DNA from 2 places in the Microcoleus pseudofavosus SVA1_A4 genome. Region 2 is predicted to be linked to the other one. Evidence: riboswitches for the same ligand, from Rfam matches in the RefSeq annotation. Region 2 holds a riboswitch; the other holds the start of a gene.

Region 1 (5,777 bases), on a different contig from region 2:
CATTGTATCCATGAGCCGATCGAGCGCAGCATCGAGGTTATGGCAAAAACCGGTGTGTATCCGCGATGTTTGGATAATCGTGCTTCGGGGTGCAACAATCCAGTGAAAGCGCTCTCTGTGCGGGAGTTGACCGATTTTTCCTGCTGGCTTTCCCCCCGCGCAGATGGCGGGGATGACGGCTAGATGATTGCAAACCGTTTCTAAATCGACTTTGGGATCGATCGCGATCAGCCGCTTTTCGTTGAGTGAAATCCGGGCTGCGAGGAATTTTTCGGGCCCGCAAGAAACGATCGCACCAACATTGACAAACTCTTCGCGCTCGACCCTGGGAACGACGCGGATAATAGCATAATCATACATGAAGCGATCGGGCACGAATAGCTTCCTCCAAAAAAGTATGCGGCGATTTTAACCGATTCAGCAGGTAATTGAGATAAGCATCTCGATGTTCGCTGTTCCCGCTAAACGGAGAATCTCCCACCAGCCAAGCATCGGGAATTAATTTCACAATGCGTTCAATGAGATCGGGTGCCAGCAACTCGGTCATTTTCGAGTCGATCGCTTGCAGATTGCTGGCAAAATGCAGTAAAACGTGGTCTTTAATGGGGCTAAAAGGATCGCGGCTGCGATCGAGATAATTTTTCCAAGTATGGTGAAAATAAAGCGCCGCCCCGTGATCGATGAGCCAAAGCCGTCGGTGCCAAATCAGCATATTCGCATTGCGCGCTGTGCGATCGATATTAGTCACAAAAGCATCAAACCAGACGATCGTAGAAGCGAGATCCGCCTCACACTTTTCTACCGCAGGATCGAACGTCACCGATCCCGGGAGATAATCGAGGGCGAGATTGAGGCCAGCACTCGCCCGGATCAAGTCTTGAATTTCCGGATCTGGTTCAGTGCGCGCCAAGTCGGGATCGAGTTCGACGAAGACAATCTCGGGAACAAGAAGCCCGGATGCGCGAGCAATTTCTCCTGCTACTAACTCCGCAATTAGAGCTTTTGCTCCTTGGCCCGCGCCGCGAAATTTGAGCACGTACATCCCATCATCATCGGCTTCGATAATTGCTGGCAGCGATCCGCCTTCCCGCAGGGGAGTGACGTACCTCGTAGCATTGATTGTTCGCAAATTCATTTGATAGTTGACAGTTGACAGTTGACAGTTGACAGTTAACTTTTCAAACTCTTGTGGGATGGCAGGAGAACCCGCCCAAAACTTGAAAATGCTCGCTAATTTGACTTATCAATTCTAAAGAATAATATCGGATTTTCATCGACAATTCTTTCTTCTACTTGCTTCATCCCGAGTCTTTCTGCTAGTTTGTGCGACTCGATGTTCGGGCGATCGCAACTTGCGACCAGATAGTCAAAGCCAAGTTCATCAAAACTATACTCCAATATTTTGGTTGATGCTTCAGTAGCGTAACGTTTTTTAAGAGCTTTCGGCAGCAGCGCGTAAATTAACTGCGGCTGCGGTTCATCAAAAAAATACCACAAACCGACAAATCCAATAATTTCTCGATCGCTCTTAGTTTTGATAAACCACAAACCGAATTTATTTTCTGCAAAAACCCTTGTGTTCTGTTCGATAATTTCTTTCACTTGTTGCTGCGACAATATTTTGCTATCGCATAGATATCTCCTCACATAAAAATTAGTAAACATTCCGTGGAGCGTGTTGAGGTCGCTCTCTACAATCGGTTTCAAAACCACTCTCGGAGTTTCAAGTATCATGCGGATTATTTTTCTCAGGTTCAATAACGATCGCACCTATCAATATTAGTCCAGGACGCACGGGTGGTCATAAACCGGGTTTTTCGACAATACTTAGTTATCGCGCACAGATAAGGTAAAAAACCCGGTTTATGCAGGTTTTGCGTAAGTCTAATTAACAAACAGCGCTAAACCACCGCAATCACTGGATAGTTGTAACTTTCCTTGACTACCAAACCATCTTTCCAATAGCCGATCGAGATTTGGTTGCTTTTGGAATCAATGATTTGACCTTCAACTTTAACGCTATAATCATTGTACCAATTGGAAATTACCACAAAATCATAATCTTTGTCGGCTGAAACAGCGATGTCTTGACTAATTAATTTTGATTCTCGAAACTCAACTAACATTTGTTGAAAAAAGATTTCTCTTCCTTGGCGGCAGTTTTCTTTACCGTTAGTAATCGTACCGTCGCCTTCAATCATCACAGTGTCATCCGAGTAGTAGTTTTCCAAAGCTACTGAGGTTTGGAATGTCTCAACAAGGTGATTGATATCTGCGAGCTTGATTTGCAATTCTTCAATTGTCATAAATAACGCGATCGCAGGTTTTATAGCCGAAGTTAGAAGTCAAGCACTCTTAGAGTGATTTTGACGGAGACTATAGATTATAAAAAATTATTCGGGAATCAGCAAGATCGTAAAACGAACTTCCCCCCTAACAGGCGAGCTCGCCCGGAGATTTGTTAAGAAACTCGATCGTTCTGGTTTATGCCGATCGACTTGTGATACATTTCTGAAACCTGAAAGCGGGAAAGTCCGGTGCAATTCCGGCGCTGTGCCGCAACTGTCAAAGTCAGAATGCCGATTTCAGGATGTTTACTTTAGATTCCCTGCGTCGCACGGGGAGGAGTTTGTTTGTTAAGTTTGAGTGAATTACCGACTTGTCCGGGCTTATTTTGCGGTTCCCGCGCCCGAGACGGAATATTATCGAGGATGCGGATTCCGGGGGGAATTTTAAATGTACCGCAGTGTCGGGCGATCGCAGATTTAGTCGATCGATACAGTAGCGGCTGTTTGCAAGTAACAAATCGCGCTAATTTGCAAATCCGAGACTTAAACTCGGCAATTTCTGCTGAAGTTTGGCACGATTTGCAAGAATTGGGAATAGCATCTCGCTGCGTTGAAATTGACCCGATTCGCAATATTATGGCAAGCCCGACAGCCGGGATCGATCGCCAGCAGTTACTCGATATTCGCCCGCTAGTTAAAGCTTGGGATAATTACCTGCAAACGCATCCCGAATTGTCAGAAATTTCGCCTAAATTCAGTGTTGGTTTTGACGGCGGGGAATCAGTTTCAATCCGCGCTATTCGCAACGATATTTTATTAGCAGCAGAAAGGCGATATGCCGATTCAGAAAGCGTGTTTCGGCTGTATTTAAACGGCGATACAGGGATTACAATTCAAGAATCGCAATGTATTTCAGTATTGGCAGCCCTCGCTAACACATATCTTGAATACACCAAAAATCGAGATCGAATTGAGGGAAAAAAACCGCGTTTGCGCCACCTGCTAGCAGATTGGGGTGTGGAAAAATATCTCGAACAAATACAGCATAATTTACCGTTTGTATGGCAGCTAAGTTCGATCGCTCCGTCTGAAAGGTCGATCGCCCATCACCAACACCTCGGCATTCACCCCCAACAACAATCCGGTTTCTCATACATCGGAATAGCACTGCCGCTAAGCAGGCTAAAATCGCAGCAATTGCGAGATTTGGCAAATTTAGCCCAAAACTTCGGTCGAGGCACTCTGAGGCTCACACCTTGGCAAAATCTGTTGATTTCTGACATCCCCAACTCCCGGATTTGCGAACTCGAAAAGTCGATCGCCCGCTTGGAATTGCACTCATCCGCAACCAATCTAGACTCGTGCTTAGTTGCTTGTGCCGGTAGCAGCGGCTGTGCTTCCGCGATGACAGACACTCAAAGTCACGCCCTAGCAATGGTGAGAGATTTATCGCAAAAAATGCAGATCGATCGCCCAATCAACATTCATTTCAGCGGTTGCGAAAAATCCTGCGCCCAGCATTCTCCAATTGATATAACGTTGGTGGGAATTCAGATAAAACAAGGAAATGAGACGATCGCAGGTTATGACATTTACGCAGGTACAACAGACTCGCCTTTTGGGCGGCAAATTTTCCGGGCGGTGAGTGTGGCAGAGATATCGAGTTCTATGAACAAGTTGCTGCAAATATATCAGCGATGGCGATCGCCCGACGAATCATTAGGCGAATTTGTAGATCGAAGTGCGATCGACCAATTGCAGCAGTTGCTTAGCCTCAAAAAACAAAATCACAAGTGAATTCCTCTCTCGATCTTTCTTCCTTCGCGCCCTTAGCGCCTTCGCGGTTCATTCAAAAAAAATCCAGTTTTAAATAATGCTTGATTATATTAAAGACGGAACAGAAATCTACACCAAATCCTTCGCCACAATTCGAGCCGAAGCCAATTTGTCAACCTTACCGCCCGACTTAGAATCCGTCGCAGTGCGCCTGATCCACAGTTGCGGCATGACAGATATTGTCGCAGATTTAGCAGCTTCCCCCGGTGCAGCCACCGCAGGGCGCAACGCCCTCGCCGCCGGCGCACCAATCCTGTGCGATTCCCGCATGGTAGCCGAAGGCATCACCCGCAAACGTCTCCCCGCCGACAATGCGGTAATTTGCACCCTCTGGCATCCCGAAGTCCCAGAATTGGCGCTACAAATCGGAAATACTCGATCGGCCGCAGCCCTTGATTTGTGGCTAAAGGATTTGGAAGGTGCGGTTGTGGCAATTGGAAATGCCCCGACTGCTTTGTTCCGACTGCTGGAAATGTTAGATGATGGAGTCCCGAAACCAAGTTTAATTCTGGGTTTCCCGGTAGGATTTGTGGGGGCGGCCGAATCCAAAGCGGAACTCGCTGCGAACAGTCGGGGAGTGCCATTTATTACAGTACACGGGCGGCGCGGCGGCAGTGCAATGGCAACGGCGGCCGTGAATGCGTTAGCGAAAAAGGATGAATTATGACTGAGACTACTGGTAAGTTGTACGGATTGGGCATCGGCCCTGGCGATCCTGAATTGATTACTTTGAAAGCTTATCGGATTTTGCAATCGGTGCCGGTGATTGCCTATCCGGCGATGGAAAACGGTAAGGTGCTCGCCAGGGCGATCGTCGCAGATTACCTGCGCCCAGAACAAATTGAGATTCCGATGCCGCTGCCTTTTAGTCCGACGCGATCGTCTCAACCTTATTACGATCTTGCTGCCGAGAAAATTGCTGCCCACCTCAGCGAAGGACGGGATGTGGCTGTGTTGTGTGAGGGCGAACCTTTTCTCTACGGCACGTTTATGTATCTATTCAACCGTTTGTCGGGAAAATTCACTACTGAAGTTGTGCCGGGAATTTCTTCGACAATGGCGAGTGCGGCGGCTTTGGGAGTGCCGCTGACTTATCGTAACGATGTGTTAAGCATTATGCCTGCGACGCTGGATGCTGAGGTTTTGCGCGATCGGCTGGCGGTTGTTGATGCTGCGGTGATTATTAAGCTGGGCCGACACTTCGCGAAGGTTCGGGATGTGCTGATTGATTTGGGGCAGTTCGATCGAGCTTTGTATATCGAACGCGCAACTATGCCGAATCAGCGAATTAGGGCGATCGCAGATGTCGATCCTGCTGAAGTTCCCTATTGGGCTCTCATTATGATACCCAGCCAGCAAAAGTCTGTATCTTAATATTTTCATGCCTGAAGGCGACAAGCTTCCAGGCTTTCCCTATTTTTTTGTGCATTCTTGCCCATTTATCCAGGATTCCTGATATAGATAACTCAAGCTTATGACTCTCATCAGTTAACCTGTTATTAAGATACTTTACAAACCTGAGAATATGCTTTATGTTTATTTACATGGCGGGAAACACAACCGCTACGAACATTGACAAATCAATAAAGCAATCATAAAACCATGACCACAACCTTACAGCAGCGCGAAAGCGCTAACCTGTGGGACCTGTTT
Region 2 (5,777 bases):
GGTTATTAAATGGGATCGAAAAATCAAAAATAAAGGCAATGCTATTTTATCCGGTTTAGCTGCGTAGCAGCTTATTCACACATTCCTGGACGCAGAAACCGGGTTTTTTCCATAAAATCCTCCGTTGAGCGCGATCGGGCTCGGCTGAAAAACCCGGTTTCTGAGCGTCTAGAGTCTGTCAGTCTGGTGCTCTTGATTGCCATCAGGTCAGATGATCGGGATCTATCCCCAACTCCCGCAATCGCTGAGCTAGTCGATCGGAACGTTCAGCTAGTCGATCGGCGCGCTGGGATTCCTGTTGGGCGCGCTGCGATTCCTGTTGGGCGCGCTGGGATTCCTGTTGGGCGCGCTGCGATTCCTGTTGGGCGCGCTGCGCTGATTCTTTCACCTGTTCTTCAGGTGTCAGATAACGTTTTCCCTCGGCATCGTACCAATACAACCACTCCCTTGCTACCCCAGAATAATTTCCCCTTTCACAACCAATTCCTAAACCAATCTCTGGCATCCAAACTGGATTTCCTGACTGTAACTCGTACTTTCCATTGACTAACTTGTGTACTTCCAAATGAGGTTTACGACGGCGGCGGGAAGAATAAATGACGTAATAAAGTACGCCTAAAGCTTGATAAGTCTCTAATTTTGTGCTGTATTCCTTGCGATAAGTTGGGGAAACAACTTCTAGCACGAACAGCGGCATGACATTTTCATCCCACACCACGTAACTGGGGCGCAATTCTTCGTCGTAAAATCGTTCTACTCCTAAACTTAAGAAAGCATCTGGGACAATGGGCGGTTCGTCAGGGTGATGGTAAATACCCATATCTATCCCAAAAAACCAGTCCATGCGTTCTGCCCAAAGTATGAGCAATATTGCTTTTAGCAACCCTGGTATTAGTTCTTGCAGTTCGTTATCCACAGGCGTTTCATCCGAGTCTGGTAGTTCATCGGCGGAGGGCAAGTTCCTCGGCAAGTTGTACTGTAACATTGCGGCTTTCCTCAAAACTTACTAAGATTATAACCTTGATTTGTTTGGTTATATTTTTGTGTTTTGTTAAGATTTTAATGAACCGCGAAGACGCGAAGGACGCGAAGGAAGAAAAGGAATAGAAGGAAGAAGATAGGTAATCTTGACTTACTTACTTAATCTGAAATAATTTTTGTAAAATATCCGCTGAGACTTACGCGATCGACTATACTAAGGCTAACAATTCGGTTCTAATGGGGAGCAGCCATTAGAGGAAACGGGGAAAGTTCGGTGCAAGTCCGGCGCTGTCCCGCAACTGTAATGAAGGTGATGTCGCTTTCTGAGTCAGGATGCCCGCCGATGTGTTGGTTTATATTGTCTCATCTGCGAGGTTCAGCGTGAAGGCCGGAAATCGGAAATTGGTCAGCTTGGGATTGATGGCTGGCTTGAGTTGTTATATTGTCCTGGGCTCGGCAACGCCCGCCGCAGCTATGCACATTTCGGAAGGTTTTTTGCCGGTGCAATGGGCTGCGTTTTGGTGGATGGTGGCGTTGCCTTTTTTTGCCTTTGGGTTGCGATCGATTACTCGCATTACAAAAGAACACCCGGAACTTAAACTATTGCTTGCTTTGGCGGGTGCGTTTACTTTTGTGCTTTCTGCTTTAAAAATTCCCTCGGTAACGGGCAGTTGTTCTCACCCGACGGGTACGGGTTTGGGTGCGATTTTGTTCGGCCCTTCGGTGATGGCTGTACTCGGCGCTTTAGTTCTGCTGTTTCAAACGTTACTGTTAGCGCATGGTGGCTTGACAACGCTGGGAGCGAATATGTTTTCGATGGCGATTGTCGGCCCGTTTGCTGCGTATTTTATCTATCATTTGCTGTTGCGAACTGGTAGCCAGCGGGCGGCAATTTTTTGTGCGGCAGCTTTGGCAGATTTACTGACTTATGTGACGACTTCGATTCAATTAGCGTTAGCTTTTCCCGCAGCAAGCGGCGGCTTTATGGCTTCGTTTCTCAAGTTTGCTGGTATCTTTGCTATCACTCAAGTACCCCTGGCTATTAGTGAGGGATTGCTGACTGTATTAGTCTGGAATTGGCTGCATTCTTACGGGAAGCCGGAGTTAGAAACTTTGAAATTATTGAGACAGGAGTCATAAGCCGTGAATCAAAAACCTACAAAAAATCACCAATCTACTTCGCGGCAAAATTGGCTGTTGGCTGGCGCTGTGATTGTTCTGGCCGCGTTTCCTCTCGTTTTTGTGCGGGGTGAATATGGCGGTGCCGATGACCAAGCTAAGAAAGCAATTACGGAAATTCAACCGGGTTATAAACCTTGGTTCAATCACTTGTTTGAGCCGGCTAGCGGAGAAATTTCAAGTCTATTGTTTGCGTCTCAAGCGGCGATGGGGGCTGGCGTAGTTGGGTACGTCATTGGGTTGTATAAAGGCCGAGCGCAATCTCGGCAGCAGTCCGATCGTAAATCGTCGGAATGAACCATCAGATTGATAGTCTGGCTTATACAAATCGCTTGCGCGGGTTGCCGCCAGCTCACAAGTTATCATTTGCGATCGCCCTTTTAATTCTGTCTCTAGTTTCTGGGGCGATCGTCCAATTGTCGATCGCCCTTTGGTTAGCAGTCTGGATCGTCATCTATGCGGGCATTCCGGGGAAACTGTATTTGCGGTTGCTGTCGCTACCGTTGATGTTTTTGCTGACGAGTTTGCCTGCTTTGGCTATCGGTGCGGTTGCGGGCGATCGTATCCAGGAAATTCAGTGGGATATTTGGCAAGGTTGGGGGATTAGCACCGGCACTTTTTATCTGTATGTGAGCCGCACTGGGGTATATCAAGTGAGCTTGCTATTTGCCCGCGCCTTCGCATCGACAAGCTGTATGTATTTCATCCTCTTGACGGTTCCCTTTACAGAAGTCTTGCAAATTCTCAGACAATTACGCTGTCCAGAGTTAGTCACAGAACTGCTATTACTAATGTATCGGTTTATTTTTAGCTTATTGGCGATCGCCGATGAACTTTGGATTGCACAAAACTCGCGCTGCGGCTATCGCACTTGGAAGCTGGGAATGCACAGTTTAAGCATTTTAATCGGGCAATTGCTTCAGCGAACTTTGGAAAACTACCGTCAAGTATCGCTGAGTTTAGCGTCGCGCGGCTTTAAGGGAGAACTGCGCGTTTGGAATTCTTACCCTTACAAACCTTCACGAAGATATACATTTGAAGCGGTGTTTGGTTGCACGGTTTTAACTTTGTTAAGCGCGGTATTTCAACGCTAAATTTATTGTTAGTCCTGGACGAATGGAGGCCCAGAAACCGGGTTATTTTACCTAATCTGCGAGCTATAACGCGTCTTTTCGTAAAAAACCCGGTTTCTTTGGTCGGAGTGGGTAAGTCCTGCATTATATTCACGATTAGTGGCGGTGGCGGTGGCGGCGGTTAATATCAACGGGACTTACGCATCACAACCAAAGAAACCGGGTTTTTACTGAATCTGTGGGCTGTAACGAAGTATTGTCGCAAAAAACCCGGTTTCTGCACACCCGCGCATCTATGACTATTGTTGATAATTCTTGTGTTCTCGTTAGTTTAGCGGGCCGGATTTGAATAAGGGCGATCGCACTTCCTGCAACAGCTATTACAAATATGACTTTTATGAACTTAATTAATGAATTATATGAATTGACGTGAACAGTAATTGAATGAATAATGACAGTATCAAAATAAAGAAAAAAAATCATGTATCAAGATACTAACAAAAGAAACAGCCCGCCGCCCATTGTTTTTATTATTGCCCTCGGCTTAATTGGGTTTGGCGCATACAAGTTTCTTCCCGGTTTATTGAAAGCTAAAACTTCAAATACACCTACATCTACATCGGCCCCGATCGCACCTGGAACGCTCGCCAATCGCATCAGTTTAGGACATCAGATATTGGTGACATCCCAAACAACAGCAGCAAAACAAGCAGGCGTTCAAGCTTTTGTCAATGGAGATTACCAAGCAGCCGTCAAAAATTTTCAGGATTCGCTGCAACAAAATCGCAACGATCCGGAAACCATTATTTATTTGAATAATGCCATTATTTATTTGAATAATGCCACAACCAGCAATGCTTCTCCCTTGAAAATTGCTGTCAGCGTCCCCATTGGTAGCAACCCCAATGTCGCCCAAGAAATCCTCCGGGGTGTCGCCCAAGCTCAGGATGAAATCAATACTAGCGGTGGCATCAACGGCGCAAAACTGCAGGTAGAAATAGTCAACGATGACAACAGTCCAGAAGCGGTCAGAGAAGTTGCAAAGACATTGACAAAAGATCAGAATATACTAGCAGTAATTGGACACAATGCTAGCAATGCGTCTCTCGAAGCTGCTCCGATTTATCAGCAAGAAAAACTGGTAATGGTTACACCGACTAGCTTTGCCAATAATCTATCAGGATTTGGCAGCTACATCTTTCGGACTGTCCCCAATATTAGCGTAATGGCCGCTCCTTTAGCAGAATATGCAGTCAAAACAGCAGGCAAAACTAATATTGCCGTTTGTTATGACTCGCAAGCACCGGATAATATATCATTTAAAGATGAATTTGTGGCGGCTCTGACTGCTGCTGGAGGCAAATTAGTTCCCACTGTTTGCGACTTTTCATTACCTTCTTTTACTCCCGAAAGTGCGATCGCCGATGCAGTCAGCAAAGGCGCACAAGGATTGATGCTAGCACCCCACATCGATCGCATCGATCGCGCGATCGATCTAGCCCGTGCAAATCAAGGCAAATTAGCGCTTTACAGCAGTTCAACTCTTTACACCTTTCAAACGCTAAAAGACGGACAAAAGGACGTTGACGGGCTTGTTTTGCCCGTTCCCTGGCATCCTGAAACTAATCCCAACAATCCATTTCCTAAAAATGCCCGTCAGCGCTGGGGAGGCATTGTGAATTGGCGAACAGCAACGAGTTTTGACGCGACTCAAGCTGTCATTGCTGGCTTGCGGCAAAGCAATACGCGGGAAGGGTTGCAACAAGCACTCAGAAATCCGAATTTCTCTGCAGCAGGATCGAGCGACGATGTGAAGTTTTTGCCCACGGGCGATCGGGCTGGTAAGGCGATTTTAGTGCAAGTTAAACAAGGAGGAAGCACTGGCTATAACTTTGTCCCGCTGCGGTAAGTTTGTTAAGTGCGATCGGGTTCACATTTCGCACGATTATGATTCATAAAGGGCATATTTGTGGGTGGGGGCGGGTTTATTTAACTTGTCTGCACCCTTTAAATATGTTGGCGAGGGGCTCCCCTACAGGCTGGTTATAATAGAAGAGGATCTATAGGTTGAATTAGCAGGATTTTTAAGATAAACTGAAATCAGTAGATTAAAGGAGAGCCTTGTATATGATCGCGCAAGTTGAAACCAAAACATACACGGCCCAGGAATATCTAGAATTGGAAGTCAATTCTGAGGATCGGCATGAATTTATCAATGGGGAGATTGTTCTGATGGCTGGCGGCACACCGGATCACAATGAAATTACCACTAATTTAGTTGTTGCGCTGAAACTGGCGTTAAAAGGGAAACCATATCGGACTTTTAGTTCGGATCAGCGGCTTTGGGTTCCGCACCTTAATAATTATACTTACCCGGATGTGATGGTGGTAGCGCGCCCGATAGAGCTGCAATCTGGACGGACGGATACAGTTACTAATCCTCTGCTGATTGCAGAGGTGCTATCTAAAGCTACTAAAGCTTACGATCGAGATGATAAGTTTGCTGCTTATCGCAGTATTCCTAGTTTTCAGGAGTATTTATTA

What was found. A riboswitch is a leader RNA that binds a small molecule or an ion and turns the genes downstream of it on or off. The one in region 2 is predicted to bind cobalamin.
Region 1: it holds a riboswitch for cobalamin, as region 2 does, so the genes downstream of both, cobG (precorrin-3B synthase) here and QUA02_RS27895 (energy-coupling factor ABC transporter permease) in region 2, are expected to answer to the same signal.

What each region holds. Positions count from the first base shown of each region.
Region 1 is NZ_JAUBPE010000040.1:2,121-7,897, reverse strand. Features, by position in the region: gene QUA02_RS18145 (DUF3037 domain-containing protein) at 1-375, opposite strand, end outside; gene QUA02_RS18140 (HipA family kinase) at 353-1,135, opposite strand; gene QUA02_RS18135 (GNAT family N-acetyltransferase) at 1,231-1,734, opposite strand; gene QUA02_RS18130 (hypothetical protein) at 1,902-2,306, opposite strand; adenosylcobalamin-variant (AdoCbl-variant) riboswitch at 2,511-2,590, shown strand; gene cobG (precorrin-3B synthase) at 2,634-4,085, shown strand; gene QUA02_RS18120 (precorrin-8X methylmutase) at 4,162-4,791, shown strand; gene QUA02_RS18115 (precorrin-2 C(20)-methyltransferase) at 4,788-5,498, shown strand; gene psbA (photosystem II reaction center subunit D1) at 5,727-5,777, shown strand, end outside.
Region 2 is NZ_JAUBPE010000086.1:2-5,778, forward strand. Features, by position in the region: gene QUA02_RS27890 (Uma2 family endonuclease) at 203-985, opposite strand; cobalamin riboswitch at 1,194-1,340, shown strand; gene QUA02_RS27895 (energy-coupling factor ABC transporter permease) at 1,402-2,121, shown strand; gene QUA02_RS27900 (energy-coupling factor ABC transporter substrate-binding protein) at 2,125-2,457, shown strand; gene cbiQ (cobalt ECF transporter T component CbiQ) at 2,454-3,254, shown strand; gene QUA02_RS27910 (ABC transporter substrate-binding protein) at 3,715-5,142, shown strand; gene QUA02_RS27915 (Uma2 family endonuclease) at 5,361-5,777, shown strand, end outside.